One region of the Ruegeria sp. O4 genome, then DNA from elsewhere that is predicted to be linked to it. Evidence: riboswitches for the same ligand, from Rfam matches in the RefSeq annotation. Region 1 holds a riboswitch; each other region holds the start of a gene.
The links. Region 1 has a riboswitch for cobalamin ahead of ACR0J7_RS19565 (DUF4198 domain-containing protein). Riboswitches for the same ligand answer to the same signal wherever they lie in the genome.
Positions count from the first base shown of each region.

Region 2: another riboswitch for cobalamin. It lies ahead of ACR0J7_RS17890 (hypothetical protein); the one in region 1 lies ahead of ACR0J7_RS19565 (DUF4198 domain-containing protein).
Region 3: another riboswitch for cobalamin. It lies ahead of ACR0J7_RS17165 (DUF1636 domain-containing protein); the one in region 1 lies ahead of ACR0J7_RS19565 (DUF4198 domain-containing protein).
Region 4: another riboswitch for cobalamin. It lies ahead of ACR0J7_RS09255 (ABC transporter substrate-binding protein); the one in region 1 lies ahead of ACR0J7_RS19565 (DUF4198 domain-containing protein).

Region 1 covers NZ_JBQERO010000029.1:14,540-22,442, forward strand. Annotated here, with positions in the region: gene ACR0J7_RS19555 (substrate-binding domain-containing protein) at 1-114, opposite strand, end outside; gene ACR0J7_RS19560 (ROK family transcriptional regulator) at 289-1,494, shown strand; cobalamin riboswitch at 1,616-1,814, shown strand; gene ACR0J7_RS19565 (DUF4198 domain-containing protein) at 1,947-2,732, shown strand; gene cbiM (cobalt transporter CbiM) at 2,739-3,350, shown strand; gene ACR0J7_RS19575 (cobalt ABC transporter permease) at 3,347-3,910, shown strand; gene cbiQ (cobalt ECF transporter T component CbiQ) at 3,910-4,689, shown strand; gene ACR0J7_RS19585 (energy-coupling factor ABC transporter ATP-binding protein) at 4,686-5,336, shown strand; gene ACR0J7_RS19590 (hypothetical protein) at 5,353-5,568, opposite strand; gene ACR0J7_RS19595 (hypothetical protein) at 5,645-6,643, opposite strand; gene ACR0J7_RS19600 (hypothetical protein) at 6,636-7,903, opposite strand, start outside.
Region 2 covers NZ_JBQERO010000022.1:7,456-15,358, forward strand. Annotated here, with positions in the region: gene ACR0J7_RS17875 (YbaB/EbfC family nucleoid-associated protein) at 1-75, opposite strand, end outside; gene ACR0J7_RS17880 (DNA polymerase III subunit gamma/tau) at 265-2,028, opposite strand; gene ACR0J7_RS17885 (protein-tyrosine phosphatase family protein) at 2,201-2,713, shown strand; gene ACR0J7_RS17890 (hypothetical protein) at 2,705-3,112, opposite strand; cobalamin riboswitch at 3,203-3,421, opposite strand; gene ACR0J7_RS17895 (alpha/beta hydrolase family protein) at 3,554-4,411, shown strand; gene rsgA (ribosome small subunit-dependent GTPase A) at 4,447-5,475, opposite strand; RNA gene ffs (signal recognition particle sRNA small type) at 5,634-5,732, opposite strand; gene ACR0J7_RS17910 (bifunctional 2',3'-cyclic-nucleotide 2'-phosphodiesterase/3'-nucleotidase) at 5,773-7,641, opposite strand; gene nudC (NAD(+) diphosphatase) at 7,825-7,903, shown strand, end outside.
Region 3 covers NZ_JBQERO010000019.1:61,678-69,580, reverse strand. Annotated here, with positions in the region: gene ACR0J7_RS17175 (hypothetical protein) at 1-136, opposite strand, end outside; gene ACR0J7_RS17170 (NAD(P)-dependent oxidoreductase) at 508-1,503, opposite strand; cobalamin riboswitch at 1,606-1,810, shown strand; gene ACR0J7_RS17165 (DUF1636 domain-containing protein) at 1,905-2,279, shown strand; gene cobW (cobalamin biosynthesis protein CobW) at 2,284-3,339, shown strand; gene cobN (cobaltochelatase subunit CobN) at 3,343-6,636, shown strand; gene ACR0J7_RS17150 (cobalamin biosynthesis protein CobG) at 6,633-7,754, shown strand; gene ACR0J7_RS17145 (precorrin-8X methylmutase) at 7,754-7,903, shown strand, end outside.
Region 4 covers NZ_JBQERO010000006.1:5,187-13,089, forward strand. Annotated here, with positions in the region: gene ACR0J7_RS09230 (DUF6552 family protein) at 1-205, shown strand, start outside; one part of gene ACR0J7_RS09235 (IS5 family transposase) at 374-710, shown strand; one part of gene ACR0J7_RS09235 (IS5 family transposase) at 710-1,131, shown strand; gene ACR0J7_RS09240 (arylsulfatase) at 1,356-2,918, shown strand; gene ACR0J7_RS09245 (DUF4345 domain-containing protein) at 3,045-3,434, shown strand; gene ACR0J7_RS09250 (DUF302 domain-containing protein) at 3,436-4,293, shown strand; cobalamin riboswitch at 4,998-5,190, shown strand; gene ACR0J7_RS09255 (ABC transporter substrate-binding protein) at 5,344-6,348, shown strand; gene ACR0J7_RS09260 (FecCD family ABC transporter permease) at 6,363-7,394, shown strand; partial or broken gene ACR0J7_RS09265 (ABC transporter ATP-binding protein) at 7,391-7,900, shown strand.

The DNA of each region.
Region 1 (7,903 bases):
AGGGTTGGTATCCGTCTTGGTGATCAGGCAAACGGTTTCACCTTCGGCCATTGCACTGCTTGCCATGGCCGTAACCGCCAGCGCCGTGGCGCCTGCAAGTTTCGCAAGTTTCATCGGTAGTCCTCCCAGTTTTCCCAATGCCCGTCCGGGCATACGTTTGATCGGGCGAAAACCGGCCCGATCGAACGTGAAAACCATCACAAGATTCGAATTTCGAGTCAATAAATAAATCACTCTTAATTATTATTGACAGAAAGGAAGGGTTTCAACATTGTCGTCATGAAGGGGATGGCCGTGTCTGCAATGAACTCTTTGGACAATACCACTGGCGTACGCGAGCCAGATATGCGCGGCACCAACCAAAGTGGAATGCGGGCCCGAAATGAACGGCTTGTCCTGTCACTGGTCCGGCGCCATCAGGCCCTCGCAAAATCTGAAATCGCGCGGATGACCGGGCTGTCGGCGCAGACGGTCTCGGTCATCATGCGCCAGTTGGAAACCGATGGGCTGCTTCTGCGGGGCGAACCGATCCGGGGAAAAGTCGGACAGCCCTCGGTTCCCATGCGCCTGAACCCGGATGGCGCTTATTTCTTTGGGCTCAAAGTCGGGCGGCGCAGTACCGAATTGGTGCTGACGGATTTCCTTGGCAATGTCAGGCACCGTGAGCGGCGGACTTATGATTTTCCGACACCCGAGGCGACATTGAGCTTTTCCAAAGAAAGCCTCGACAAAGTGATGGCGTCACTGTCGCCCGAGGCGCGCAGCCGGATCGCGGGTCTTGGGATTGCGATGCCGTTCTACCTTTGGGACTGGGCGCAGACATTGCAGGTTCCGCAGGAGAAAATGGATCCGTGGCGTGACGCGGACCTGAAAGGCGCGCTGGCCGCAAGCTATGACTTGCCGGTATTCCTGCAGAACGACGCAACGGCCGCCTGCGGTGCCGAGCTGGTCTTTGGCCCTGCGGAAGGTCCACGAGATTTCCTGTATTTCTATGTCGGCTTCTTCATCGGGGGTGGAGTGGTTCTGAACGGCTCCATCTTTTCGGGGCGGGGAAATGCCGGTGCGCTTGGTCCATTGCCTGTGCCGGACGACGCAGGCGGAGTAAAACCATTGATAGATGTCGCCAGTCTTTATGTGCTGGAGCGCGCAGTTGGTGGGAATGCCGAAACAGCCGGCTCAATCTGGGAAACGACACAGCATTGGGACATACCGGAAACCCACCTTGAGAACTGGTTGAAACAGGCGGCGCACGGGATCGCACATGCCATCGTCTCGTCTTGCAGCCTGATCGACTTCGAATCTGTCAAGATTGATGGCTGGATGCCCACAGGCATCAAGGCGCGGCTGGTGGAATTGGTCGAGGTCAAGCTATCAGACATGAACCTGACCGGGCTTGAACGGCCCTTGGTGCAGGTGGGGACGGCAGGCCCGGATGCCCGCTCATTGGGGGCGGCCAGTTTGCCATTGTCGGAAAGATACCTGCTCGAAGGGTAGGTTCATTCCCGAAAAACCCTGACCTGCATCCAAAGCGGATCCGTCGGAAAAAGGGCATCGCCCGCTAAACTTTTTGACAGCCAGCGCAATTGATCGTTGACGGATGCCGAAGAAGTCTGGCAAGCCGCTCGGCATGTCCGGTTCCGGGGCGTGCTCTGGAATCAATAGGGAATGCGGTGCGGGCTTTGGCCCAATTCCGCAACTGCACCCGCAACTGTAAGCGGCGAGCAGGGCTGAAGTGCCACTGGTGTTAATCCGGGAAGGCCAGCCCAACGCTTTGACCCGCAAGTCAGGATACCTGCCGGACATGTGCCTTTGACAAGGGCACTCCTAATCGGCGACGGGATGTGCGTCGGAGCAGGATGCTTGAAAAAGCAGCTTAGCTTGGACGTCCCCGCAGTCAAAACGCATCTCGTACCGGGGTTGGTGCGATGGGACAAGGACGACTATTGATGACCAAGCTGCTTTCCGCAGCCGCTGTGGCGATGGCGCTTCCAGCGATGGCAAATGCGCATTTCCTGCTGGAATACACCGCTGACACCATGATCGACGCACCGGGGAATGTTCCGGTCAAGCTGATCTTTTGGCATCCGTTCTCGAACGGGCATGTCATGGATCTGGACAAGCCGCAGGAATTCTACGTGATCCACAACGGTCAGAAAACCGATCTGCTGGATACCCTGGAACCCGTACGTTTCACCGGCGGCGAAAACGAAGGCGCGGCATTCAAGGGTTATGTTCCCGTCAAACGGTCGGGCGACTATGTGTTGGTGACTGTTCCCCAGCCCTATTATGAGGAATCCGAGGATATCTATATCCAGCAGATCGCCAAGGCATTCCTGAACCGCAATGAACTGCCGACCGACTGGATGAACCCGGTGGGCCTGCCGGTTGAGATCATCCCGCTCAACAAACCAACCAACATCATCGCGGGTTCGACGTTTACAGGTCGGGTTATGGCCGAAGGCCAACCGGTTGCGGGTGCCGAGATCGAGATCGAGTACATGGCCGCAGAACCGAACATGGAAAGCGCGGCCGCTTCCGCCCCGTCGGTCTCGCCGATGCCGGGTGGTGCATTGGTCGCAACTTCGGATGATAACGGGTATTTCACGTTTGGCGTTCCAAAAGCCGGATATTGGGGATTTGCCGCACTCGGCGCCGGTCCCGTGACCGAACACAACGGCAAAGAACTCAGTCAGGACGCGGTCATCTGGATCCGCGCCTGGGATTTGGAGTAACCGTAGATGCACATCGTTGACGGAGCCTTGTCCAACCCGGTCGTGATCGGCGGAGCCGTCGCTGCGGCGGGTGGGATTGCCATGGGCCTCAGGTCGCTGGATCTTGATCGCATCCCCACTGCGGGGGTGCTGTCTGCCAGCTTTTTCGTGGCATCGCTGATCCATGTGCCGATTGGCCCTTCGTCAGTGCATCTGATCCTCAACGGTATGGCCGGGCTTTTGTTGGGCTGGGCCGCATTCCCGGCCTTGTTCGTCGGGCTTTTGCTGCAGGCCGTCTTCTTTGGCTTTGGCGGGTTGACGGTATTGGGGATCAACACCCTGAACATCGCGTTGCCCGCGGTTTTGGCCGGGCTGATCTTTGGCCGCCTGATCGCCCATGGCTCACCTCTGCAAGGTGCGATATGGGGCGGGGTCGGCGGTGCCTTTGCCATCGCCGCCACAACCGGCATGGTTGCGTTTTCACTGGCCCTGTCCGGGGATGCATTCCTGCCAGCGGCCAAGCTTGTTTTCTTTGCACATATTCCTGTCATGGCGATCGAGGCGATCCTGACTGGGTTCGCGGTTTTGCTGGCGCGCAAGGTCAAGCCCGAGCTGTTTGTCAAAGGAGCGGCCGCGTGAGGTACCTGGCGATCATTCTGGTGCTGTGCTGCGCACCCGTACCTGCCTTGGCGCATAAGGTCATCGCCGGAGTGTTTGAATCCGGTGACGCCATCGAAGGCGAAATCGGCTTTTCCAACGGTGACATGGCAAGCGGGGCCGAGGTCATCGTCAACGGCCCGGACGGAGCCGAGCTGGGCCGTATCGTAACAGATGCAGATGGGTTTTTTATCTACACGCCAAACGCGCCGGTGGCCCATACTTTCTTTGCAAACCTTGGTGCCGGGCATGTGGCCGAGGTCACCATGCCCGCTGCGGATGTCGCCCGGATCATGGGCGTTGAAGCGGAACCCGACACCGCGCCGACAAACGCACCTGCCCAGACAGCGGCGGTGCTCAGCGATGAACAACAACAGGTCATTGCCAGGGCCGTGCGGGATGAGCTGCGCCCGCTGCGTCGGGAAATCGCCGCCTACCGCGAACAAAATGACCTGCAAACTGTTCTGGGTGGGATCGGATATATCGTCGGTCTGTTTGGTCTGGGCTTTTACTTTGCGGCACGCCGCAAGCTGGCGGCCTGATGGCGCACGTTCTGGGGCAACAGGAAAGCACGCTGGTCAAAGCGGGCGCGCAGCGGCGCGGCGCGATCAACCCGCTTGATCCAAGGATGCGGATCGTCATGGCGGTTGTCTTCGCGGTGGTGACTGTCGCGGTGTCCTCGCTGACGGCGCTGTGCGCGGCTTTGGTGGTGTCCCTTTCGCTTCTTGCCGCGTCGCGTCTGCCCTGGCGGAAAACGTTGAAACGCATGGCCATGATGGATGGGTTCATCCTTTTCATGCTGGTGCTGTTGCCATTCTCCATGCCCGGCGACCCGATGTTCACGCTCTGGGGGTTTCCCGCAAGCTGGCAGGGTTTCTGGAAAGCGGTCGAGATCGCTCTGACGGCCAACGCGGTCATCCTGTCCCTTATGGTGCTGGTCGGCACGATGGAGCCGGTCACTCTTGGCCACGCCCTGCACCGCCTGCGCTGCCCCGAAAAGCTGGTTCACCTTCTGATGTTCACCATCCGCTATATCGAGGTTCTGCGGGAAGAATACCTGCGCCTGCGCGCGGCCATGAAGGTACGCGGATTTCGCCCGGCAACAAACTGGCACACCTATCGCAGCTTTGGCTATCTCGTGGGCATGATGCTGGTGCGCGCGATCGAAAGATCCGAACGCATACTTGATGCGATGAAATGCCGGGGGTTTTCAGGCCGTATGCTGCTGCTTCAGGACTTTGCCCTGACCCGAAGGGACATCGTTTTTGCCGCAGGTCTTGGTGCCCTTTGCGCGGGTCTGATCATACTGGATTTGGCATGACACTGATTGCGCTTGAAGATATCTGCTTTGCCTACCCTGGTCAGCCACCCGTTCTGGACGGTGCCAGCCTCAGCCTGTCCGCCGGTCAACGCCTGTCGCTGACGGGTCCGAACGGGGCGGGAAAATCGACCTTGCTGCGCATCACGCTTGGCTTGCAGCGCCCACGGTCCGGCACGGTCACGATCTTTGGTCAGCAAAGGGTGCAAGAGGCCGATTTTCACGACGTACGCCGCCGGGTGGGGCTTGTGTTTCAGGATGCGGATGATCAACTGTTCTGCCCGACCGTCGCCGAGGATATCGCCTTTGGCCCGCTCAACCTGGGCAGAACGCGCGACGAAGCGCTTGCTATCGTTGAAAACGTATTGAGTGATCTGGACCTGATGCATCTGAAGAACCGCATCACCCACAAATTGTCAGGGGGTGAAAAACGGCTGGTTACGCTGGCGACCGTTCTGGCGATGGAGCCCGAGGTTCTGCTGCTTGATGAACCCACCAACGCGCTGGACCCACGGAACGAGGCCCGGCTGCTGGAAATCCTCCGGGAATTGCCGCAAGCGATCCTTCTTGTCAGCCATTCCCCGGCCTTCCGTGCTGAACTGGCACCGGATGCGCTGGATTTGCGAGACGGAAAACTGGTTGCTGTCTGACAGGACCAATCCGGGTTCAGCCCTGCCGCTTCCGGCTCATAAGCCCATATCTGACCGCCCATGCCCGAAACGACAGACGTCTGCGCCGGTCCTGTTTCACCGGGTGTTTTGATTGCGCGCCACCTTTTCGGTTGAACTCGAAAACGTCGATGATGCGCTCGGCGCAACCGCAGGCTTCGCCCATGCCAACTTTGGCAAAGTAGAATTTTTCGAAACGTTCCGGGTTTTGCATAGCGCCCCTCCTGTTCAAGCGTAACCCCAAAAACCAAGTGCCGCCAAATCACATTGTTGCGGTCGCAGAGGGGGTCCTATGGCGCGGCAAAGGTGCTTCCCGTCCAGACATTGTCCAGTTGATTGAAAACCGGCGAGGTGATGAGCATCTCGGCAGGGTACAGCAATTGCAGCTCATCCGCGAACCGCGTGACGCCGGGTACAAGCCCGGTGATGTTCTGCCACGCGGCCCAGCTGCCGGGATCGGACAGGCTGGTGGGATTGCCGGGATCAGCCGCCTGGTGCCAACCGGCCGCATTCAGGATCGGTGTAAGGGCAAAGCGCGCATCGTTGCTGTCAACCTCGGAACAGGCAGCAGCATCGCATTCCCAGCTTGTCCAGTCTGCCGCCGCGATGGTCCCGGCAATCGGGGCGGCGGCGTCGATGACCCGTGCCAGAACCTCGAACCCGCCACCCGCAGTCGGACGGCTGAGCGACAGGGGGTCGGTGGCCACGGCATGCAGCGCCGCAGTTGGTGCCAGGCTGAGGGTTCGACCGATCAAAGCCAGCTGTGCAATACCGTCGGTCACCGGGCCTGATCCGGCGGCCGGCAGGACCCTGACAGGTGTCAGGATCGGCACCGCACCGCCACGTATCGCGATTTCCTGCAACGCATTGTCGAAGGCCGGAACGAAATCACTGCGGATCGTGAAGCTCAGCGGGAAACTGGCTTGTTGCGGACCTACGGGCCTTGCCCCGTCGCGGGTGATGAAAGACATCGGCGGAATGGCACCCGGCTGCGGCAGCGAAATCTGCGGTCCCGCGATACCCAAAGCGGCCGCGATCATGCGTGCGCGCTGTTCGGCCTCACCATACTCGCTCAGCAGATTGATATAGCCGCCGATCTCGGTGATGTTGCGCGGCGCAGGGATGCGCGATGGGGCAATATCGCCCGCAATGGCAAGCCTATGGGCAATCACCTCACGGGCACGCTGGATCGCCGGAGAGTTGGTCGTTTCAAGAATGTTGATGATCGCCTCGGCAAGGCTTTCATCAATTCCCGGTTTGTCCGTCACATTTGTGCTCGTGTCACTCATTGTCGTCCTCCGCAGGGGCGTTCAGGCCATTGAGGAAATCCAGCACCGACTGGCTGCCGGCCTTGGTCGCGCTGCCGTCATCAGCATCCGCATTTGCCTTGGTGAAGGCCCCGAAAAGCTTGGCCAGAAGCAGCGTGTTGGACGGGTTGGCCAAAGCCGCAGCCCCGCCGGGGAAATCCTTGAACAGGTTTTGCGTAAAGGCTGCCCGGTTGCCGTCTGCCTGTCCGCCAATCAATGCGGCGACACCCGAGGCGTTCTTGGCGACATCCTCAAACCCCTTGATCTTGGCGGCGTTGCTGGCATCGAACGCCTTTTTGTCAGCGGCGGCTTTCTTGGCCTCTTCCTCTTTGCGGGCGGCAGCGATTTCCTGACCTTTACCCGCAAGTTCTGTGGCCTTTCCAACCAGTTCTTTCGTCAGATCCGTTGCCGTGTCGATGGCCTTGTCTCGCCCCGCAGCAACCGATTGCGTTTCAAGCGCAAGCTGGGCTTGCAGTTCCTTCAGGCCCGTAAGATCGGTTCCCGCCCGCGCAAGATCGGGCGCAGCCTTGAGGATTTCGGCCAGTTGCGACGTGGGCACAGCCTGGCCGGTGCCAATGTCGCCCCCTGCAATGGTCAGCGTGTTCGAAGGCTGGTTGTTCGGCAGGTCTGACGGCGCACGTGTACCAAAGATGGCGTCACTGTCAGCAGGCAGGACCGGCGCGTCGCCAACCGGTGGCGGTGTCGGGCTGTCCTGCCAGTTCCAGAAGCGGCGATGGTCGATCATCTCGCAGGAATTGCAGCGGCCCAGAACGGCCTCGCCCAGCAGTCCTCTGGTCGGCAGTGAAATCGTGCGGCGCGGTGGCCGGAAGTCCTCGCGATGGAATGCCAGCAGACTGTCCTGAATATCACCGGTCCGCATCTCCATCCGGTCGGCCAGATCGGGCGGGATCGAGAAGGGCATGATCATGGCATTGCCATAGAACCCCAGCACCTTGTTCTGGACGGTGCTGAGCAGCGATATCTCGCTTGAGGCATCGTCGAGCCCACCTTCCGGTACCCCGATGGTGAAGCGTTCCAGCAGGATCGCACGTTCTTCGTCCGTCATGCTGGCCCAGATCACGCGGGAATAGCGAACGGTGTTGGCTACAATATGCTGGTACATTTCTTCGATGCGGCGCAGGTCCCGGCGTGACAGAACGTCAGGCACCTCCTGCACGGAATAGGGCAGAGTGGCAGGCAGCGCCTGGAACGTGTTGTCATCAACAACGGTCTGGGCGTTTT
Region 2 (7,903 bases), on a different contig from region 1:
TTGCAGGTCTTGTGCGGATTTCATCATCTTGGCCATGTCGCCCAGTCCGCCAAGCCCGCCGAGTCCTTTCAGCATCAGTCGTCTCCTGTGTTTCTGTTTGGTTCTAAATACGGACCGCAGGCAGGCGGCACAAGAGGTCTCCCGCCTGTCCTGATCAGAGCGTCGCCGACCGATCAGTCATGCGCCTGCATTCCCACCCTCAGTTGTATCGTGGAGGGGCGTGAGTATGCCGGTTTCTTGAAACTTGGACCCACAAGCTTAGGGCTAATCCTCTTCGAAGGGGTCCCATTCATCTTCGACCTCGGGAAGGGCCTCGGTCTCAACCTTGGCGGCGCGCTGCTCCGGTGTTTCGATCCGAATGATCTTTGCCTTGGGGAATTGCGTCAGCACGGCCTGAACCAGCGGGTGTTCTTCGGCCTCGGCTTTCAGGGCAAGTTCGGCCCGGTCCCGTACTTCCGCAATGGTCGCCGCATCTCCGTCCGAGACAATGGAGACGGCCCACCGATTGCCGGTCCATCGTTGCAGGGCAGAGCCCAATCGCGACGCCAAATCCGACGGTGCCTGAGGCGTCGGGGTGAATTCGATCCGGCCGGGCTGATACGACACAAGGCGCACGCCGCTTTCCACCTCGACAAGCAGTTTCACATCGCGGTTTGTGCGGATCAGTTCCACCACATGCCCGAAGGTTGGATAGCGGGCCAGGGCCGTCTGTGCATCCTGCGACAGTGCGGCAACCGGTGCGCCACCCGCTCCGCGCGGGGGCGATGTATAAGCAGGCGGCGGGGTCGCGTTGGATTGCGTTGCCACCGGGGCCTGTCGCGACATTGACATGCCTCCGCCCGGCCCGCCGGGAGGCGGAGGTGGGGTGTCTTGCAGCCGTTTGATCAGTTCTTCGGGGCTGGGCAAATCAGCGACATGCGTCAGCCGGATAACGGCCATCTCGGCGGCCATCATCGCGTTGGGCGCCGCAGAGACTTCCTCCAGCGCCTTCAGCAGCATTTGCCACATCCGGGTCAGAACCCGCATCGGCAAAGCCTCGGCCATGTGCTGGCCCCGTGTGCGTTCGTCGGGGGAAACCGTCGGGTCTTCGGCCGCGTCAGGTGTGATCTTTACGACGGACACCCAATGCGTGATTTCGGCCAGATCGCGCAGCACGGCCAGAGGGTCCGCGCCTTCCGCATATTGCCCGCTCAGTTCAGTAAGCGCCCCTGCCGCGTCACCGCGCAGGATCATGTCCATCAGGTCCAGAACCCGACCACGATCCGCCAGACCCAGCATCGCACGGACCTGATCCGCCGTCGTCTCTCCGGCCCCGTGCGAGATTGCCTGATCCAGCAATGAGGTCGCGTCGCGGGCCGACCCTTCTGCAGCGCGGGTGATCAACGCCAGCGCATCGTCGGCGATCTGCGCGCTCTCGGCCCCGGCGATCTTGCGCAGCAGGCCGATCATGTCTTCGGGCTCGATCCGGCGCAGGTCAAAGCGCTGACACCGCGACAGAACCGTGACCGGCACTTTGCGAATCTCGGTGGTCGCGAAGATGAATTTCACATGTGCGGGCGGTTCCTCGAGCGTCTTGAGCAGCGCGTTGAATGCGCTGGTCGAGAGCATGTGAACCTCGTCGATGATGTAGATCTTGTAGCGTGCACTGGCGGCGCGATAGCGGACACTGTCGATGATCTCGCGGATATCGTTGACGCCGGTACGGCTGGCCGCATCCATTTCCATCACATCGACATGGCGACCTTCCATGATTGCGACGCAATGCTCGCACTGACCGCAAGGCTCGGTTGTCGGTCCTCCGGTTCCATCCGGTCCGATGCAGTTCATGCCTTTGGCGATGATCCGCGCCGTGGTGGTTTTTCCCGTTCCGCGAATGCCGGTCATGATAAAGGCCTGCGCAATCCGGTCGGCCTCGAAGGCGTTTTTTAGGGTGCGCACCATAGCATCTTGACCCACCAGGTCGGCAAAGGTTTCCGGGCGGTATTTGCGGGCGAGAACCTGATAGGCGGGGCTTGGCGTGTCTGTCATGTCTTCTCGCTCGGATTCGGTGCTTCGGCACAGCGTAGTGGCGGCGGCACTCCGCGTCCACTGTGGGGCGTGATGATTTTTTGTTTCAGAAACGGGCTGGTTTCCAACTAAACTGGTCCAGCGGATTTAATGACTCATTTCTTAAAGAGTACCTTGGGGGAGGACGCACTTCATGTCGCAGCTGGTCATTTTTGCTCTGCAGGTCGGAGGCGGAACGCTTGCCCTTACTTCAATGCCCGGGCGTGGCGGGGATTACGTCGGCGATCTGGATATGATTGCGGCTTGGAAACCGGGCCTTGTGATTTCAATGACGACGGATGTTGAAATGCTTCAGGATGGCGCGCAGCACTTTGGCAGCGACATCCAAAGCCGTGCCAGCCGGTGGGTTCACCTGCCGATCGAAGATTTTGGAGCACCGACGCAGGCGGTTCAGAAGGCCTGGCCAGAGGTCAGCGCCACGGCCCGACATGCGCTGTCGGGCGGTGGCCGGGTTCTTGTGCATTGCCGTGGGGGGTGCGGCAGATCCGGGATGATTGTTCTGCGACTGATGGTTGAATGCGGTGAACGCGCCAGCGACGCACTGGACCGCCTGCGGGCCGTGCGCCCCTGCGCTGTCGAAACCGATGCGCAGCTGGCCTGGGCGTCCCGGATCACCCCGGCACAGGTGGAAGTGGGATCAAGCTGACAGCTGCTGGGGTGCGTAGCCGGTTTTCCGGGGCCGGATCGTTGAAACCTCGATCATGGCGCAAGGCGGGTTCGCGACAATGCCCGAGGGCAGCGTGCTGAATGTAGGTCCGAAGATCAAATCGGCATAGGCATCAAGGTCCCGAATTGCCGTATCAGGGTGCGCCCCGCAGAAAACGCGAACGCTGTCGGATCGCGCTCGGATCGTTGCCATGCACCCTTCCGCGCAATGTGACAGCGCGCTGTTGCCTTCAAATTCGAAATCTTCGCTGGTGGCCGAAACCGCCTGCGCCATGGCTTCGGAAATCGAGCGGGCCAGTCGCGCCAAAGCCGGGCAGGTATTGCCCGTCCGCTGGCACACAGTTGCGCTGTATTCGTGTGACTTTGTCTTCCAGATCATCCTGCGCCCTCCGCGCGTGGTGGGCTGGATATTGGGGCAGGTGGGACAGCATCTCGCTGTCAGGACCTGCCCGGACACCCCGCCCGAGTTTCGGTTTCAGTTCCGATGGCAGGTCTCCTGACTTGCGGGTCATTGCTCTGCCGACCTTCCCAGCCCGTGGGCCAGTGGTATTTCGGCATTGCTTACCGCTTACAGTTGCGGGGGCAGTCGCGGACTTGGTTGATATCTGTGTGACCAGACAAACCGCACCGTGTTCCCTTTTCATCCCGACCTCTTGTGGGGGCCGGAAACCATCACACAACCGCTAGCGCCTGATCGCGTTCCGAGTCAAGCCGATCTTTAGGCCGGACGTTTGGTCATGCTGGATGCGGTTTACGTTCCGGCTTAGTTTCGTCGGCATCGAAGGCAGGCAAACCATTGTTTCAGCGAAAGCCGGGGATCATGTTGGATACGGAACAGACGGTGTTGATCGAAGATTTCCGCTTTCCGTCAGGGTCCGTGACCTTGTCGGCGCGGCTGTACCGGCCAGTGGGTGAGCCGGAAACCGTTGTCGTACTTAACAGTGCCACGGGTGTGCCGCGTGACTATTATCAACACTTTGCGCGATGGCTGGCTACCGAGCGGGGGATAGCTTGCCTGACCTATGACTATCGGGACTACGGGCTTTCTTTGGTCGGCCGCCTGAAAGACGCAACTGCAACAATGGCGGATTGGGCGTTGATCGACATGCCAGCGGCACGGGCCGAAATGCGCAGGCGGTTTCCAAAGGCGCAGCACTGGACCATCGGCCATTCGGTCGGTGCGATGCTGGGGCCGGTGCAGCCGGATATCGACCAGATCGACCGAATGATCGGTGTGTGTTCGGGACTGGTGACTTTGAAAGATCACCCATGGCCCTATCGGGGGTTGGCAGGGCTGTTCTGGTATGGCCATGCACCGCTGATGGTGCGGGCACTTGGCTATCTACCCGGCAAAGCAATCGGGTTTGGTTCGGACCTGCCCGCCTCGGTCTACTGGCAATGGCGCAAATGGTGTACAGCCCCTCTTAGCTACGTTCCCGAGATCGGGCAGAATTTGCCTGATGCGCATTGGGGCAGTTCTGGAACACCAGTGGATCTGTTCACGTTCGAAGATGACCAGATGGCTCCGCCCGAGGCGGTTTGGCGCCTTGCTGATTTGTATGGCCCCGAGGCCAGACGCCACCTTCTGAAGCCTGCTGAATTCGGACTGCCGGAAATAGGCCATATCGGAGCATTTGCCCGTCGCAATGCAGCGGTCTGGCCGCGCCTGATCGCCTGATCAGACGCGACGCAGGTTTTCCTAACACCTTGCAGTTATGGCCGTTTGCGAAGCTTCTTGTCCTGCATGACACCGCGCACCATCTTGCCGAACGCCTTGTCCCGCGCCCGCGATTGGGCAACGGTTTCCGAGTTTCGCTGATCTTCACGCCGCAGCTTGCGCCAACGGTCCAGCCGGGTCGGGTCAAGTGCGCCTTCGCCGATTGCGTTCTGCACGGCACAGCCGGGCTCGGTCTCGTGCTGACAATCCGAAAAGCGACAGCTTTGGCCAAGCTCCGTGATGTCCGAGAACACGTTGTCGATCCCGTCCTGAGCGTCCAGCAAACGCAGTGCGCGCATTCCCGGCGTATCGATCAGCCAGCCACCGTTACCCATCCGGTGCAACGCGCGCACCGTTGTCGTGTGTCTGCCCCGTGCGTCGTCTTCGCGAATTTCAGACGTGGCGAGGTTTTGATCCGTCATGGCGTTGCTGAGCGTCGTTTTACCTACGCCCGACGACCCGACCAGCGCGCCGGTCTGGCCTTTGGGGCACCATGCCAGAACCTTTTCGACATCTGCCGGGTCCAGCGCATTGACCGCCAGCACCGACAGAAAAGGGTCCAGAGATTGCACTTGTCCCGAGAAACTGCCGGGGTCATCCGACTGGTCAGCTTTCGTCAGGACAACGACCGGATAACATCCGGCCTGATGCGCCAGCGCCAGATAACGTTCCAGCCGGGGAAGGTTGAAGTCCGCATTGCACGAGCTGACGATGAACAAAACATCGACATTGGCGGCAATCAGTTGGGTTGCGGCACCTGTACCGGCAGCTCTGCGTTGCAGCAGGCTGCGCCGGTCCAAAAGGTGGCGCACGCGGTTTTCGGCGTCCGCAAGAACCCAATCCCCGACGGCATATGAACCGGTCGGATTATCCGGTGTCCGCAAAGGGATTTCACCATCCGGGCTCAGCCCGATCAGACGGTCCCGATGAACGGAGGCGACGCGAAAGGGCGTGTCGGAAGGAAAAGCCGCGTGTTGCGCGGCAAAGTGAGAGGACCATCCCAGGTCCGAAAGCGTATAAGACATTTATCTGCCTGTTTTCAGAAACAGCAATGCCAACGGATGGCAATCGCGCATCCGCAGGTCGTGTGTTCAGGCAGTCCGGTGATTCCGGTGAATCAGAACCAGTCTGCCCGAAGGGTTTTCACTACAATCATAAAGCCCTCCTGCGGCTGTGGTTCACGAAGTGAGAGGTTGGACATCGACCCAAGCGGGGCTCGTTGTGGCTGCTTCCTTCCGGACCTGACCAGGTTGGCGAGGCGCTCGCCCGCGCCAACCTCTCGAGTCCGAGATATAGGGAAGGCATCGGGAAAAGACAACCCATCAGAGCGTCAGGCGAATGCGTTCAAATCCCCTGCCATCCGAGCCCAGCGACACGGGATCGAACCTGTGCAACTCATCCAGATATTTCAGGGCACCCGGACCTGTGCGAAGAATTGTTGTCACGCCCCGTTGCGGCATCAGCGAGAACGGGTAGGGCTGCGTGGCGATCGGGTCGGGCGGAAGGTGCTGCGCCAGGTAAACCTGCACAAGGTCCTTGATGCTCAGCGGTGGCAGGCTGATCAGCTCAGACGTTGTCGCATGCGGGAAATGCCCGCCTCCGCTGGCGCGGTAATTGTTCAGCGCCATAACGAACATCTGCTCCGGTCGTACGGGACGGCCTGCATATGTCAGATCGCTGATCCGCTTTTGGTCGGGGCGGATTATTTTCCCCTGCGCATCGTAACGAGGCGGCCGCGTGGGATCGATCTGATAAGACAGTCCAAACACGATGTCGAAATTGTATCCGGCCCGTTCAGGGTTGATCAGCTCGGGTTCGGAACCGGGCTTTAACTGGTTGAATACGCTGGCCGACATCTCCAACCAGTCCAGCAAATGCGCGCCGCTGATCCGGATTGCACGCAACTCGTTGGGAAACACATGCAGATCCGCGACATGGCGCAAACATATTTCTCCGGCGGGTACCTCGGTATAATGGCGCGGGCCTGAGCGTCCGCCGGATTTGGCAGGCGAAACAACCGACAAAATCGGCAGATCCGCTAGGTCTGGTCCCTGCAAAAACGGGCGCAGTGCGGCGGCTTGCGCCGCAGCTACAAGGGTCAGCCCGCGATCCGGCGCACAGCAACTGAAATAGCTGTGCAATGTATCCGGGATATGTGCCACCGGTGCGGCAACGGATTGACGGGTCATACGATGTGCCACCTCACACAAGCCCGCAATTTCACTGTCTTCCCCGACGGCTGTGCCGTTGCTGATAACCGGGCGCAGTTCGACGCAGCAATCCCGGATTTGCACTTTGCCGTCCGGCCCGGCGGTCACGGCCAAATCGATAACCCCCAGGTAAGAGCCCGCTGATCCCGGCATGACAACGGGTGTTCCATGTACCAGCCCCGTCAGGTGATCGACCATCGGGGTATTGGCATGGCCCTCTCCTGGAAGTGTCAGGTGAGTGTGCCCGGCCACAATGGCATCGATGCCTTTGATCGCGGCCAAGGGTATCACGGCGTTTTCCATCCCTGCCACCGGTTCGTTGCCCCCAAGGCCGGAATGAGCAAGCGCCACGATGATATCACACCCCTCGTCGCGCAATGTCTGCGTCAGGGACTTTGCCGCAACCAGGATATCCTCGACGACGATATCGTCATCCAGATTATGCGCCTCCCAACAGGCCGTTTGCGGCGGAAGAACCGAGAAGATGCCGATGCGAACGGGAATGTCTTCACCGTTCAAAGATACAGTGCGGTCCAGAACGGTGTATCGCTGCCAGAGCTGTGGGCCGCGCGTGCGATACAGGTTGCTGCAAACGACCGGACAGGGGGCTTGCGTCAGGATGTTGCCCAATGACACCAGCCCGAACCCGAAATCATGGTTGCCCAGCCCGATCGCGTCATAATCCAGGGCTTCGAACGCCTTCATCATCGGATGGGCAGTGCCACTCTTTGCCGCCCAATCGCCCATTGGGGTTCCCTGCAACGAATCCCCGTTGTCAAACATCAGCACCAGCGCGCGTTCGGCCTCTTGTCGGGCAGCGCGGATCAGGCTGGCAGTGCGCGTTAATCCAATCGTCTGGTCTGGCGTGTCGGTGTAATAGTCAAAACCGGTCAGGTTCATATGCAGGTCGGTTGTGGCCAGAATGCGAATTTTCCCAATGTCACCAATGGGCTGTACCTGCGTCGAGGAGGGGATCTTCACTTTGAGTATTCTGCTATTGAATGTGTGTATTGATTAAATCCATCAAAATTCACTCTAGATGATTTTTCCGAGGCCACCATGCGGCTTTTCAGCGGCAGGGTGGTGGATTTTCTATCCCTGAATAGCCATTGCAACACGGGCTGAGACGTGGCAGCCCTGTGCGCAAGACCAAAAGGAAATCCAATGAAAAACGCAGAGCAGGTAACCTTCGGGGGTTCGGGCCTTGATCGGGCGGCGCAGTATCGCGGAGATGCGGACAAGC
Region 3 (7,903 bases), on a different contig from region 1:
TGGCCAGCGTCACCTCAGAGCCAATCGCCATCTCAGCATAAGGATTTCTGCTATTGATCTTAGCGGTCTCATCGATGAGCCTCGTGGTCTCAGCGTTCATCTTGGCGATCATCTGATCGAACTGCGCTTGGTCCACCTCACCTACTCCCGCTTTGGTCGTACTCTTTGAGCCTATTGGACTTACGCGGGGTTGTCACCGAAGGCATTAACCCGAACTTCCGCAGGTAGTTTGGAGGATATAAGGCGCATCCTCTGGAGGATACAGAAAATTCAACACGTTGTTTTTATTGTATTTTACTAAGAAGTCTCGATTCCGGTACTCGCCTCCAACTACATCCTAATCGCTGACTTGGCCCCGCAGTACGCGCGTGTGACGCTTGGTATTTTCAGACGTTCATGGCCCGCGATTCTGTCGAACTGCGGGCCAGATATGGCGTGTTTTTTCGGAACACCTGCCTACCCCTGCTCGTTCACGGGGCGCGATGTAGTCTGGTGTTTGCCTTACCCTCAGGCGCGCCCTTGTGGCACAACCTCGTATCCCGGCTCTTCCGGTTCATCATCCGTCATTTCGGCTGGAAAGCCCGGGGCGGTGATATCCAGGCCGGTTGCCTCTTCCAGCCGTTTGATAATATTTGGTGAAAGCTCGCGTTCGCCATATCGTGCGATACCATCGTTAAAGATGTTGATCATCACCGGGTTTATTTCCAGCGGCACCCCGGCGCGGTCGGCGACCTCCTGAAACAAACCGATATCCTTCTTCACCAGATCCATGGTGAAGGAAATATCGCGCGACCCGTTCAAGATGACCTGACTTTCGGTTTCGTGCACGAAGGACGTGCCGGACGAGATTTTGATCGCCTCATAGGTCGTGTTCAGATCCATCCCCGCAGCCTTTGCCGTAACTAGTGCTTCGGCGCAGGTGATCAGGTTGGCGGTGGCAAGATAATTGGTCATCACTTTCAGCACCGAGGCCGAACCCAGTTCGCCGGTGTGCAAAACCCGGCGGCCCATTGTCGTCAGGAACGGCAGAATTCGTTCAAACGTTTCCCGGTCACAGCCCGCAAAGATCGAGATATTGCCCGTCGCGGCACGGTGGCACCCGCCAGAAACCGGGCAATCGACGGCCGCACCGCCGCGCAATATGACTTCGGCTCCCAGGCGTTTGACTTCGGCCTCGTCTGTGGTCGACATCTCCATCCAGATCTTGCCGGGGCCCACTTCGGGCAACATCTCCTTCATAACTGCGTCCGATGCTGCCGGAGACGGCAGACAGGTGATCACCGCATCGCAATCGCGCATCAACTGGGCGGGCCCCTCAGCCGCCTTTGCACCTTTGGCGACAAACTCGGCCACCAGATCCGCGTTCAGGTCATGAACAGTCAGATCAATGCCGTTGCGCAAAAGGGATCCCGAAAGCTTGCCGCCTACGTTACCCAGACCGATAAATCCCACTTTCATATGACGCATCTCCAAGTTCGTCGTTTTCCCGTCATGCGACCACATACCGAACACATTCTTCATGCCGCCGAACGACGCCTACAGGTCGCTTTTTTCACCTTGGCTTATTTGTTGCGCGCGAACCGCTTGACAAGCGGGTCGGCGGTGCCGCATGTCCCGGACGTTGGTGTCGGCAACAGCCGATGAAAAGGGAATGCGTCAACGGTTCATCCGCCAAACGCAGCCGCCCCCGCGACCGTGACCGGAGAGGATGCCCAATGCCACTGGCCTGTGCCGGGAAGGCGGGACATCCGACAGAGCGACCGCTCTGGCATCCGCAAGCCGGGAGACCTGCCAACACCCGAAGTTGAAACCGGGCGGGGTGTTCCGGTGTCGGGTCCATGTGCAGACGTGGTGCCCGCATGAAACCCCGTCCCCCGCGAAGAGGATTTGGGGGGATGAGAGACATGACCGAGACCGCACCGGTAGAACTACTGGTCTGCACGACTTGCCGCCGGGGTCTGCCCGTCGAGGATGACGCTGAGCGTCCCGGCACATTGTTGCACAAGGCTTTGGAACAGGCAGCCCTGCCAGATGGCATCATTCTGAAACCTGTCGAATGCCTTTCGAACTGCGATCAGGGCTGTTCCATCGTTCTTCGGGGCGGGCCGGATCGCTGGACCTTTGTTTACGAGAACCTGAACGAAGTCGATCACGTCGATGTCATCATCGATGGTGTGACCAAGTATCTGGCCACAGACGATGGTCTGGTGAAGTGGCGCGACCGTCCTGAACATTTCCGCAAAAACTGCGCCTCGCGCATTCCCCCGATTGGAGGCTGAGATCATGTCGAACCTAGAAAAACTTCCCGTCACCGTGATCACCGGCTTTCTGGGCTCGGGCAAAACCACGCTGGTGCGTCATCTGATGCAGAACCCGCAGGGAAAGCGTCTTGCGATTGTTGTTAACGAGTTTGGCGATGTGGGTGTTGATGGTGACATTCTAAAATCCTGCGCGATACCGGATTGCCCTGCGGAAAACATCATGGAACTGGCAAACGGCTGCATTTGCTGCACCGTGGCTGATGATTTCATTCCGACCATCGAGGCGCTGATGGCGCTGGAACCGCGCCCGGATCACATCCTGATCGAAACATCCGGCCTTGCACTGCCCAAACCGCTGCTGAAAGCATTTGATTGGCCTGATATCCGTTCGAAAATCACCGTTGATGGCGTGATTGCGCTGGCCGATGCCGAGGCTGTGGCCGCCGGTCGCTTTGCTCCGAACGTTGAAGCGGTGGATGCCCAACGGCTGGCTGATGACTCGATCGATCACGAAACACCCTTGTCCGAGGTGTTCGAAGATCAAATCTCGTGCGCGGATATCATCCTGCTGACCAAGCCCGATCTAGCAGGTCCCGAAGGTGTCGCGAAAGCCAAACAGATCATCGCCGCCGAGGCACCGCGGCCGCTTCCCGTTGTCGAGGTCGCCGAGGGTGTCGTCGACGTACGTGTCGTGCTTGGCCTTGAGGCTGCCGTCGAAGATGACATGGACGCGCGCCCGTCACATCACGATGGCCATCACGATCATGAGCATGACGATTTCGAGAGCATCATCGTCGAGTTGCCGGAACAGACCGACCCTGCGGAACTGGTAGCCAGAATCGAACGTCTTGCGACTGAGCTGAATATCCTGCGCGTCAAAGGCTATGCCGCCGTCGCTGGCAAACCGATGCGCCTGCTGGTTCAGGCTGTCGGCGCGCGGGTTCGTCACCAATACGACCGCCCGTGGGAGCCCGGTGAAGAGCGCCGCTCGCGCCTGGTCGTGATTGCCGAGCATGACGACATCAAAGAAGCCGAAATCCGTGATATCCTCGTGGGTGTGACCGAGGTTGCCGAGTAAGTCATGCACGTCGTCTTTCGCGAAAGCCACGGGCTCGAGGAAACCGAGACCCCAACCGATCTGGGCCAAAGCCCGGGTGATCTGGTTGTGCTGTCCTTTTCCGACAGTGACCTGGGCGCTTTCGCGGCGGGCTGGCATCGCGGCGGCGGGCCTGAGGGGCGGATGCCCACGATGCGGCTGGCCAATCTTGCGGCGCTGAAGCACCCTCTGTCCGTCGATACCTATGTCGAACAGACACTTGAGGGCGCAAAGGGCATCCTGATCCGTCTGATAGGTGGCGTGCCCTATTGGTCTTACGGGCTGCAACAGGTTCTGGCACTGGCGCAAGCCAAAGGCATCGCGTTAGCCGTTTTACCGGCGGATGGGCGTGAAGACACTCGGTTGGATGAGTATTCGACCCTGCCCCTCTCGACCCTGAGGCGGCTGGCACATCTGTGTGACACCGGCGGCGAAGTCGCCGCGCAGGCCGCATTGGCCCAGATGGCCTTGGCAGCAGGGCTTTATGCCGGGCCAGTAATGGGCGCGAAAACCCTGCCCGAATGCGGTGCGTGGTGTCCAGATCAGGGTGTCGTCCCGGTGGGTTCCGCATTCCAGAACGATACGAAACGCATCCTTGTCACCTTTTATCGCGCGTATCTGACATCCGCAGACACCGCCCCGGTCGCGGCCCTGATCCGCAGCCTGCGCGCCCGCGGGCTTCAGGCGGTGGGTCTGTTTGCCCCGTCGCTCAAGACCCCAGCCGCTGCCGACTGGCTCAGGGAACAGGTCGTCGCCTTGCGACCGTCGGCGATCATCAACGCCACTTCATTCTCGGGCAAGGGCGCGTCCGGCACGTCGCCTCTGGACGCAGCGGATGTGCCGGTGTTTCAGGTCGCTCTCGCCACCTCGCGACGCAAGGCCTGGGCGGAGGCCGAACGCGGCCTGTCACCCGCCGACCTCGCCATGCATGTGGTATTGCCCGAAGTGGACGGGCGAATATCGGCAGGCGTTGTCTCTTTCAAAGAACCGGGCAAGCGCGATCCGCATTTGGAATACTCCCGTTTTGCGCATCGGGCCGAGTCGGACCGGATCGAGGCGATCATCGATCGGGTATCGGGCTGGCTTGCCCTGAATGACAAACCCAAGGCAGACCAGATCCCCGCGTTGGTACTGTCCACATATCCCGGCAAAGACTGGCAAATGGCCCATGCGGTTGGTCTCGACGCGCTGGCCTCGGCTGAGGCGATGCTGTCTGATCTTTGCGGTGAAGGCTACGACATCGCGGCTGGCGATCCGGTTGCCGACGCACTCTTGGACGCCCGGATATCGTGGCCGCTTGAGGATTATCTGAGCGCACTCGCTGAATTGCCCCAAACCCTGCGCACCGATCTGCACACCGTATGGGGCAATCCTGAGCAAGACCCAACTTTCGCTCAGGGCGCGTTTCACTTCACGGCTTTGCGACGCGGCAAGGCGCTGGTCGCACTGCAACCAGAGCGCGGAACACCCGAACTGCGTGATGACGACTATCACGACCTTTCGCGTACCCCGCGCCATAGCTATGTGGCCTTCTATTTGTGGCTGCGCAAAGGTCTTGGCGCGGATGCGCTGATCCATATCGGTGCGCATGGCACACTGGAATGGCTGCCCGGCAAATCGGTCGCCCTATCAGCAGACTGCTGGCCCGAGGCGCTGATCCGTGACCTGCCGGTGATCTACCCGTTCATCGTCAACGACCCGGGTGAGGCCGCGCAGGCCAAACGCCGGATCAGCGCCGTGACCCTGGGCCACATCCCACCCCCCATGAAAGAAAGCGGAACGCCTGACCGGATGGTGCGGCTGGAAGCCCTGCTGGACGAGTTCTCAAACGCGGACGGCCTTGACCCCAGACGCCGTGACCGGTTGCAGGAAGATATCCGGGATGAGGCGCAAGCCATTGGGCTGGAGCACGATCTGGGCCTGAACCAGGCCACCAGCACCGCCGAAGCAATCACCCGCATCGACCGCTTTGTCTGCGATATCAAGGAAAGTCAGTTTGGCGACGGGCTGCACGTCTATGGGCGTGTCCCGGATGTGACCGGCAGTTTCGACCCAGCCCCATCCGCCCATGCCGAACGCAAGGCCCTGATCAATGCGCTGGCCGGCAAGCGGATCGAGGCTGGCCCGTCCGGCTCGCCCTATCGGGGCCGCTCTGACGTGCTGCCGACCGGGCGAAACCTGTTTACCACCGATCCTCGGTCTGTGCCCACCCGCGCAGCCTACGCGCAAGGTGTGAAACTGGCCGAGGAACTGGTACGGCGACACTTGCAGGAGGAAGGCGATTACCCGAAAGGGCTGATTGTCGATCTGTGGGGATCGGCCACCATGCGCACGGCGGGCGAAGAATTCGCCATGGCCCTGCACCTGCTGGGTGTAAAGCCGGTTTGGGACAAGGGGTCCGAGCGGGTTTCGGGTATCGAAGTGCTGCCCATCACCGACCTGAGCCGCCCGCGCCTGGACGTCACCCTGCGGGTTTCAGGCTTGTTTCGCGATGTGTTCCCTACGTTGTCAGCCCTTTATGGTCAGGCGGTCCGGGCTTTGTCAGAGCGTGATGAAGCGACCGACTGGAACCCCTATGCCGGTCACGCCCCGGCTGCGCGGGTGTTTGGCCCGGCACCCGGCAGTTACGGCCTGAACATGACCCATCTGTCCGAGACCTATACGGACGAAGCGCGCACCCAAGCCGGGGAGGCATGGCTGGAGGCCAGCTCGTACGCGCTGGAAGGTGAGCACGTTGCGCAAGACAAAGAGGGAATCACGGATCGTGTCGCCAATGCCGACAGTTTTGTTCACCTCCAGGATCTGACGGAAACTGACCTGCTGCTGGCCAACGATTATGCCACGCATGAGGCCGGTTTTGCCGCCGCCAAGAAATTCGTCGGCGGATCCGCGCAGCTTTACCATCTGGACAACACCAACCCCGATAATCCGCGCGCCCGGACTCTGCCGGAAGAAATCAGCCGCGTCGTTCATGCCCGTGCTGCCAACCCTGGCTGGATCGCGGGGATGCAGCGCCATGGTTTTCGCGGCGCCGCCGAGATTGCTGCGACGCTGGATCACATGGCCTCTTTTGCGCATCTGTCCGGAACCGTCGCTCCGCATCTATTTGATCTCTACCACGAAGCCACATTGGGCAATGAGGCCGTTGATGCCTTTCTGCAAGAGGCCAACCCGAAGGCCCATCAGGCCATGCAAGACAGGTTCCGTGCATTGCTGGAAGCGGGGCTTTGGAACACACGCCGGAATTCGATCCGTGCCGACTTGGAGGGTTTGGGATGAGTGCACCTATCGTTCAAGGCTGGTGCCCTGGCGCACATCGCCCGATGATGTCAGGCGACGGGCTGGTCGTGCGGGTCCGTCCGCGTCTGGCGCGACTGAGTGCCAGGCAGGCTATTGGTTTGTGCGAACTGGCTGAACGGTTCGGCAACGGCACCATTGACCTGACCAATCGTGCCAACCTGCAACTGCGCGGCGTGGATGAGCGCGACCACCAGCCGTTGCTTGTGGAACTTGCAGCGCTGAACTTGCTTGATACGGAACCCGGCATCGAAGTACGCCGCAATATTCTGGTCACTCCGCTCTATCAGGCGGGCGATTTGACCGCGCGGCTGACACTGGAGTTGATTGATCGACTGGCCGAATTGCCTGCTCTGCCCGCTAAGTTTGGTTTTGCCATAGATACAGGCCCGAAGCGCCTGTTGGCCTCGGATTCTGCAGATATTCGTCTGGAGCTGGGTGCCGGCGGTCCGATCCTGCGCGCCGACGGCTGCAAAACCGGGCGGTCTGTGACCGAGGATAACGCCATTGACAACGTGATCGCATTGGCCCTGTGGTTTTCTGAGACTTACACGGCCGAGACACGTCGCATGGCGCGGGTCACCCACGCGTTGCCACAGGAATGGCAGGGATTTGCCCCCGGTCCTTTCGGTGAAAAACTGCAACCCGGCCCCTGTGAACTGGGTGCTCTCTACGGCGCGGCTTTCGGCTCGCTGCCTGCGCACAAGCTTTGTGAACTGATCGAAGCCAGCGGCGCTTCTGCCTTGCGTGTCACACCGTGGCGGCTGATCCTGCTGGAAGGCGGGGCGGCGATACCCTCCCCGGATTTCGTCATGGACGGAGCCGATCCGATGATGACAACCGACGCCTGCCCCGGCGCGCCGTTCTGCCCGCAAGCGCAGGTGGAAACCCGCGACATCGCCCGTGCATTGGCTCGGCGCATTCACGGTCGTCTGCATGTCTCGGGCTGCGCCAAGGGGTGCGCCCATATGGGCCCGGCCGAGATCACAGTGGTCGGCAACAACGGGCGATTTGATCTTGTCAAACAGGGCCGCGCGGGGGATGAGCCCAGCCAACGCGGGCTCGACCCGGAAACACTCATGACTATGGACTTCACCTGATGCCCTATACATACGAAACTGATGGCGCGGCGATCTACAAGGAAAGCTTTGCCACCATCCGGTCCGAGGCTGATCTGGCCCGCTTTGATACCGATGAAGAGCAGGTCGCCGTTCGGATGATCCACGCCGCCGGCATGGTCGGGCTGGAG
Region 4 (7,903 bases), on a different contig from region 1:
CTTCGCGGTCAAGTGGGGCGCATCCGCAGTTCAGATCATGGGATACACCGCGACCGGGTTTGGCTGGACACCATGGAACCTCTACCTGTTTCTTGTCGGAGTCGTGGGTTGGTTCGCCGTCGGCGCTCTATGGAATGACAAGGCGCTCATGCTGGTCCACCTTGTCGCGCTAGGCGCAATGATTGCAGGTATGGCAAGCGGCTGACACAAAAGAGCGGTCATTAGTGCGTCTTGCAGCATCGGTCAAAGAGGGCTCAGTGCCGTCATCCGAGTGTTTTTGTCGGATGACCGCAATGCCGCGCGGAGCCGCCTTTGCGATGGTCGATTCCATTCCCTGAGGCATCGTGATTCAAGGTCGACAGGAGGATTGTCCATGTCGCATCTGTTCTGGCTCGACCAAGAGCGTCTCAACCGCATCAAGCATATGTTCCCAAAGCCACGCGGTGTTGCGCGTGTCGATGATCGCCGCGTTCTCAGCGGCATCATCCATGTCATTCGCAATGGATTGCGCTGGCGAGACGCTCCGTCCGATTATGGGCCACACAAGACACTTTACAACCGATGGGCTCGATGGTCCCACATGGGCGTCTTTGCACGTATCCTGACCGAATTAGCCGCTCAAGGCGATGAAACAGGCACGCTAATGATTGATGCGACGCATCTGAAGACCCATAGAACAGCGTCCAGCATGGGGCTCAAAAAAGGGGGCGCGGCCGCCTGATTGGCCGCACCAAGGGTGGGCTGAACTCAAAACTCCATGCCGTAACCGATGCGGTGGGTCGTCCAATTCGGCTATTCATGACGGCGGGAAACGTCAGCGACTACATCGGAGCACGGGCACTTTTACCCTCACTACCTGCTGCGGAATGGATGTTGGCGGATCGCGGATATGACGCCGACTGGTTCCGCGAAAGCTTGAAAGAAAGAAGCATCAAACCCTGCATACCATCGCGCCGGAACCGCAAGGACATCATCCCACATGACACAAAGATTTATCGAATCCGCCACAAGATTGAGAACATGTTTGGGCGGCTTAAAGACTGGCGTAGGGTCGCGACCCGTTATGACAGATGCCCTGTAATCTTCATGTCGGCCATTGCGCTCGCGGCAACCGTATTGTTTTGGTTATGAGTCCAGAGCCTAAGCAATCGCTCATTGCTTCAATCGGCGACGACTGTTTCCAGCCCAAACCGGACATTCAACCCAGGACTTTGCAATTCCGGCTTGGCGGGCTTTTTGGTCGAAGAAATTTCTTGCACCAAGGTGCTGAGCCCAAAAAGTTAACAAATCAGACCGTTCCTCTAAGCCGATGTTTTTCCTATGGTTGGTAAGAAGTACCAAGTCGGGAGGTCTTAATGAACAAGCTTATCTCAGTAACGGGTGCCGTCTGCTTTGCTTTCACTGGAGCTTGGGCCGACGAACATACCCCGCCCAACATTCTTGTCATCATGGCAGATGACGTAGGTTGGGCGAGCGTCGGCGTTTACCACGGAGGTGTCAAAAGCATCGAGACGCCGAACTTGGATCGCCTCTCCTCTGAGGGTGCTCGTCTCACAGATTATTATGCCGAGCCAAGTTGTACTGCCGGTCGATCAGCTTTCATGACCGGACAATTGCCAATACGGACTGGTATGCACACGGTTGGACTGCCGGGAGATCCGGTAGGTTTAAACCCAGATGACCCAACGCTTCCGATGTTCCTGAAAAAGTTGGGGTATACGACGGGGCAGTTCGGAAAAAACCATCTAGGCGACCTCAATGAGTTCCTACCGACTGCAAAAGGTTTCGACGAGTATTGGGGTTGGCTCTATCACTTGAATGCTATGGAATATACGTCTGATCCGGATTGGCCAGACGACCCAGAATTCAACGCGCAATTTGCGCCTCGCAACATCATTCATTCATTTGCAACAGAGGAGGTAGACGAAACAGTCGACCCGCGATTTGGAAAAGTCGGGAAGCAGCGCATTATTGATGACGGGCCTGCGCCTCCTGAGCGCCAAAAGACTTTGGATGACGAAGTGACATCTTACACGAAAGACTTCATTTCTCGTGCAGTAGAGTCGGACACTCCGTTTTTTGTCTGGATGGCTCCAGCCCGTGCACACGTCTGGACCCACCTCAGCCCCGAATACGAAGCTATGTTGGGCAATGGGCGCGGACTTCAGGATGTTGTCATGAAGGAGTTGGACAACAACGTTGGTAACGTTCTCAGCCACCTTGAGGATCTGGGAGTCGCCGATAATACCATAGTGATGTTCACCGCAGACAATGGCCCGGAAACACTGACGTGGCCTGATGGTGGTACGACACCGTTTCATGGGGAAAAGGGTACTACTTGGGAAGGTGGCTTTAGAGTTCCTGCGATTATTCGCTGGCCGGGCAAAATTCCAGAAGGTCAAGTCTTGAATGGCATCTTCAGCGGAATGGACTGGATGCCAACATTTGTAGCTGCGGCTGGAGGTCCGACAGATCTAAGAGAAAAGCTCCTAGAGGGATATGAAGGCTATAAAGTGCATCTCGATGGCTACAACCAACTAACTTACCTGACAGGTGAGGATAAAGAGAGCAATCGCCGCGAGCTGATCTACTATCAGGGTACGGACCTCCAAGCAGTACGCTACAACGATTGGAAAGCGCACTTTGTCGTTCAAAACCATGGCTGGTCAGGCCCGAAGGAAGAGTTGGTCGCCCCCTTGCTTTTCAACCTTCGCCGCGATCCTTATGAGAAAGCTGCGGATGAAAGCGGGATGTACGTCCGCTGGATGGGCGAGAAAATGTGGGCATTCGGTCCAGCCGCCCGTCTAGTGCAGGCACATCTCGCTACTTTCGAGGAGTTCCCTCCGCGCGGGAAGCCGGTCGCCAATCAAGACCATGTTGAAGAACAGACATCAACCGAAGGCGGCATCTCTCAGTAGAGGAAGCGAGGCAACCAATACGCCTTTCCCACCGCAGCGTGGGCATCCGGCTCGGATCATCGGATGCCCAAAATAACCGACTAGGAATTTCGCAAAAAGCGAAACCTCTACGAGAAGGAGTCCTCCATGAGTGCTAGATTAGTCCTTCTGCTTGCTGCCGTCGGCCTCGTGCCAATTGCGTTATCATACGGTCTGATGCCCGGCCGTTCGATCCCAGTTTTGCTGAGATTTCCGGTGGAAGGGACGAACCAAACCCACGTGTTCCGAGCGATTATGGGTCTTTACCTGGCAAACGCTCTGTTTTGGTTGGCGGCTGCTTCGAAACCAGAGTTACAACGCCCCGCGCTGTGGGTTCTATTTTTGTTTATGTCAGGACTGGCCGTTGGGCGCATACTAAGCATCCTTATCGATGGAGTTCCGAACGGGGTACTTCTCTTTTATCTTGCAGCCGAGATAGCTTTTGCAGCTCTGGCGGCGGTTTCTCTGAAAAAAGTACGAGGAAACAGGAAGTGGTAAAATGGTGAGGTCTGGCTTTGTTTTCTCGATGATCGCAACTTTATCAGTTTCGGCATCCGCTTTTGCACAATCTTCATCTGTCCAGACCGCGGTGGACGAAAACTTCTTAGAGCTTGAGACTGCCGTTTCCGAAGCGGGAGCTGCTCCAATCGCATCGATAGATCACGCGCGCCTGGCCAAGGCCGAAGGCGTCGAAATGCCAGCATCTCGTGTACTCGTTTTCTCTGATCCAGAGGTAAACACACCTATACTGGAGGAGAACGTACGTGCAGGTCTGGACCTTCCTTTTCGCGTTCTTTCATTCGATCAGGATGGTCGACCGCAGATCGAATACACAGACTCTCAGTTTCTCAAAGTTCGGCATGGTCTAATCAATACCCAAGCGTTGAATGCATTTGAGAACAAGTTGCTCGAAGTCCTGAACGACTTGGATGCAGCACCAGCGCCGACCAAAGGATTAGTTGCAAACCATGGCATCATCGAATTGCGATCTGAGCTCAGCGTTCCAGAGGCAGTGGAACGTGTCAGGACAGCTGTGATGGGACAGGACGATACAGTCTGGTTTGGGGAGATCGATTTTGCGGCCGAAGCGTCCCAACTGGGGACGGAGCTGCCGGATGCTGTTCTCTTGCTATTCGGCGGACCAGCGCCCGGTGGTGTGGCTATGGCGGACTTTCCGGCAATTGGTTTGGATGCCTTTTGCCAAAAACTATTGGTTTACGCGAATGAAGAAGGCGGCTCCGTAGTCATTTTCAATGACATCGCTGCTTTGGCGGAGTTGCACTACGGTTCTTCAGCCGAACCTCATCACGGTTTGAACAAACGGCTGACGGAGACATTTCGCAAGGCAATTGAGTAGCCGCTGTTAGGAAAACGCAAAAAACCTTTGCCGATTGGCCATCTTTTCGTCGTCCGCTTTGGGTTGATTTCAGCGGTTCTCAACGCAACAGGCCTACCACGCTTTGGGCCGTTCGTTAAACTTTGCAAAGGCCGCTTTCTGCGCATCGCTGACGTAGTACAGTCGGGATGCTGCGCGGCAGAGAAGCGAAGCTTTGCCCGATAAAGCGGAAGTTGACCCGAGCCATCTCAACATCCGATTTCGGTGCAGTGGGTAGCTCTCGAAAAAGTCTTCGAGGTGCGATGCTCGCCGAAGCCCGTCAAATTTGCGATGGACTAGTGTTGTTTCAATATTTGCGGCATGGGCCGGCACTTCTAGTGGTCTTGGTCTTTGTTCTACTTTTGCACGCTTATGCCTCCTGATTTTGGTCTTGCACGCTTATGCTTCACGCGTTGCACAGTTATGGTGTTTCATCAAATTTGTCGCTCTTTAAGCTATTGTTTTTAAAAGATTTTTTTGCACAACCTATGCGAGAAAATACTGATTCGTGCACGCTTATGCTCAATTTGCACCCTAATATCACACACTATGAATCTAGGTCCGGATTTTGGCGCGTTCTCAGCGGCTTTTCTGATATCAGCGCCATGTTGAGACGCGCAGGTGCATGCTCTTGCGAGAAAATAGGAAAGACCCCGGAGTTTTTTCTTGCCGCAGGGTAAGTGTTAAGGTACCCGCGTTTTACCGGTCCCGATGTGGCTAAGAGGGAATCCGAGGTGCCTTTTGGTGCCAACCGGAACTGCCCCCGCAACTGTAGGCGGCGAGCGCTGTCCATTTCCGTCACTGGGCCATTTTGGTCTGGGAAGACAGGACAGACAAAGACCCGTCAGTCAGGAGACCTGCCGGTATGAAACCGAAACACACCGGGCGGGGTTGTCCGGGGAGGTTGCCGAAGAAACGCGCCGGGCGGTCTATTTTCTACCCTGCGCTCACGGCAGGCAGTAAAGCGTCTGTTGCTTCGGTAAATGCCCATTCACCCGTTCTCTGGTCATTGACACATGGAGATCGATTGTCATGTTTCTACGCACTGGCCTGATTGGCCTTTCCTTGCTGGCTACCAGCGCTGCCTCCGAAGGAAACTTTCCCCTAACTATCGAAAACTGCGGTCACTCGGTCACGTTTGACGCGCCAGTGACGTCGTCAGTCACGGTCGGCCAAGCCGCGACCGAGGTGCTTTATGCGCTGGGTCTGGGCGAGCAGGTTCTTGGAACCTCGGTCTGGTTCAACGAGGTGCTGCCTGAATATGCCGAGGTGAATGCCAAGGTAGAGCGTCTGGCAGACAATGATCCCAGCTTTGAAAGCGTTGTTGCCAAGCGGCCGGGACTGGTCGCAGCGCAATATGAGTGGCATGTCGGACCCGAGGGCATCGTCGCCACGCGTGAGCAATTTCACGAACTGGGCATTCCAACGTACGTAATGCCTGCAGATTGCATCGGCAAAGACAATACAGTCGGCGGCGATGGCACCCGCCTGCAAGCGTTCTCGACCGATACGCTGTATCAGGGTATCGAAGAACTGGCGGCAGCCTTTGATGTATCCGAACGCGGCACGGACCTGGTTGCCGAGTACAAGGCCCGCGAAGCCGCAGCCGTCGCCAAGGCGCAAACCGTGAAGCTGGACGATGTGTCAGCCGTATTCTGGTTTTCCTCTCCTGAAATGGAAAGCGACCCGTTTGTGGCCGGACAGAAAGGCGCACCGGGATACATGATGAGTAAATTGGGTATCCGCAACGTCGTCGAGACGGATGAAGAATGGCCAACAGTGGGCTGGGAAACCATTGCCAAGGCCAATCCGACGGTGATTGTTATCGCCAAGATGGACCGCCGTCGCTTTGCTGCGGACGACTACCTGAAAAAGCTGGAGTTCCTGCGCACTGATCCGGTGACCAGCCAGATGGATGCGGTCAAGAATGACCGGATCGTCATTATGGATGCGCAGGCCATGGACGCCACCATCCGCGCAATCCCGGCGCTGGAGGATCTGGCCGAGAAGCTGGATACCATCGGAAACAACCTGTGAACGAGGTCGCCGCAATCTTACGGCAGGGTTTCAAGGCTGCGTGCCTTACCGTGCCATTGTTGATTGCGGCGGTTCTTGCGGGCGCGATGATCGGGGAAACCTCTCTGTCGCCCGATTTGGTTCTCTCCGTTCTGGCCAACAAGCTGGCCGGAGCGGACTTTCCTGTCGACCCAATTGATCAGGGTATTATCTGGAGCTACCGGATTCCTCGCGCTCTGGTCGCTGCGTCCTGCGGTGCCGGTCTGGCTGTCGCAGGGGTCGTGTTGCAGGCTTTGCTGCGAAACCCGTTGGCCGACCCTTACATTTTGGGCATTTCTGCCGGGGCCTCGACGGGTGCCGTGGCTGTAACCATCGCTGGTTTGGGTGGGGGGGCTTTGTCGCTGTCTTTTGGCGCGTTCAATGGCGCGCTTTTGGCTTTTGGTTTTGTCGCGTTGCTGGCCCGAGCCGCTGGCGCAGGGGGCGGACGGGTTGCGACGGCACAGATCGTCCTGGCGGGAATTGCCGGGTCTCAGTTGTTCAATGCGCTGACGGCCTTCATCATCGCCAAATCCGCCAATGCCGATCAGGCGCGCGGGATCATGTTCTGGCTGATGGGAAACCTCAGCGGCGTGCGCTGGCCGGATGTGTATCTGGCCATTCCGGTGGCCCTTGTCGGTTGGCTCATTTGCCGCTTTCACGCCAGAGCACTGGACGCCTTTATTTTCGGCTCTGATTCAGCGGCCTCGCTGGGCATATCGGTACGTCGGGTGCAGGCAACCCTGATCTTTGCGACCGCGCTCACGACAGCTGTCATGGTTTCTATCGTCGGATCCATTGGCTTTGTCGGGCTGGTCATCCCTCATGCTGCCCGGTTCCTTGTGGGACCGGGGCATCGCAGGCTTATCCCAACCTCCGCCTTGATCGGAGCGGTCTTCCTGATCGGCGCAGATATCGTGTCGCGCATCATCATCCCGGGTCAGGTTCTGCCGATTGGGGTGGTCACCGCTCTGATCGGTGCGCCTGCCTTTGCCGTAATTTTGGTGCGCGGCCAGAGGAGCGCCCGATGAAGATCGAGGCGCAAAACCTGACATATTCCGTTCGCGGCAAGACTTTGCTGTCAGACGTATCCTTTGTCGTGGAGCCCGGCGAAACACTTGCTTTGGTCGGACCTAACGGTTCGGGAAAATCAACGCTGATGCGCCTGCTGGCGGGGTTGGTACGTCCGGTTTCAGGAAAAGTCGTCATAGCGGGTCATCCCGTTTCGCATTTGTCGCGCAGACAAATTGCCCAACGGATTGCCATCGTTGAACAACAGGCTGATACGGCCGAACGCGTGACTGCACGATCCGTGGTCGAACTGGGCCGCACGCCCTGGCTGTCGGCCTTACGGCCGTGGCGCGCCGAGGACACCTGGCAAGTCGACAAAGCCCTGCAAACCGTGGAAATGGCCGATATGGCACACAGAGAATGGGCGACATTGTCGGGAGGAGAGCGCCAGCGACTGCACATCGCACGCGCTTTGGCTCAGCAACCGGGACTCTTGCTTTTGGACGAACCGACCAACCATCTGGACATT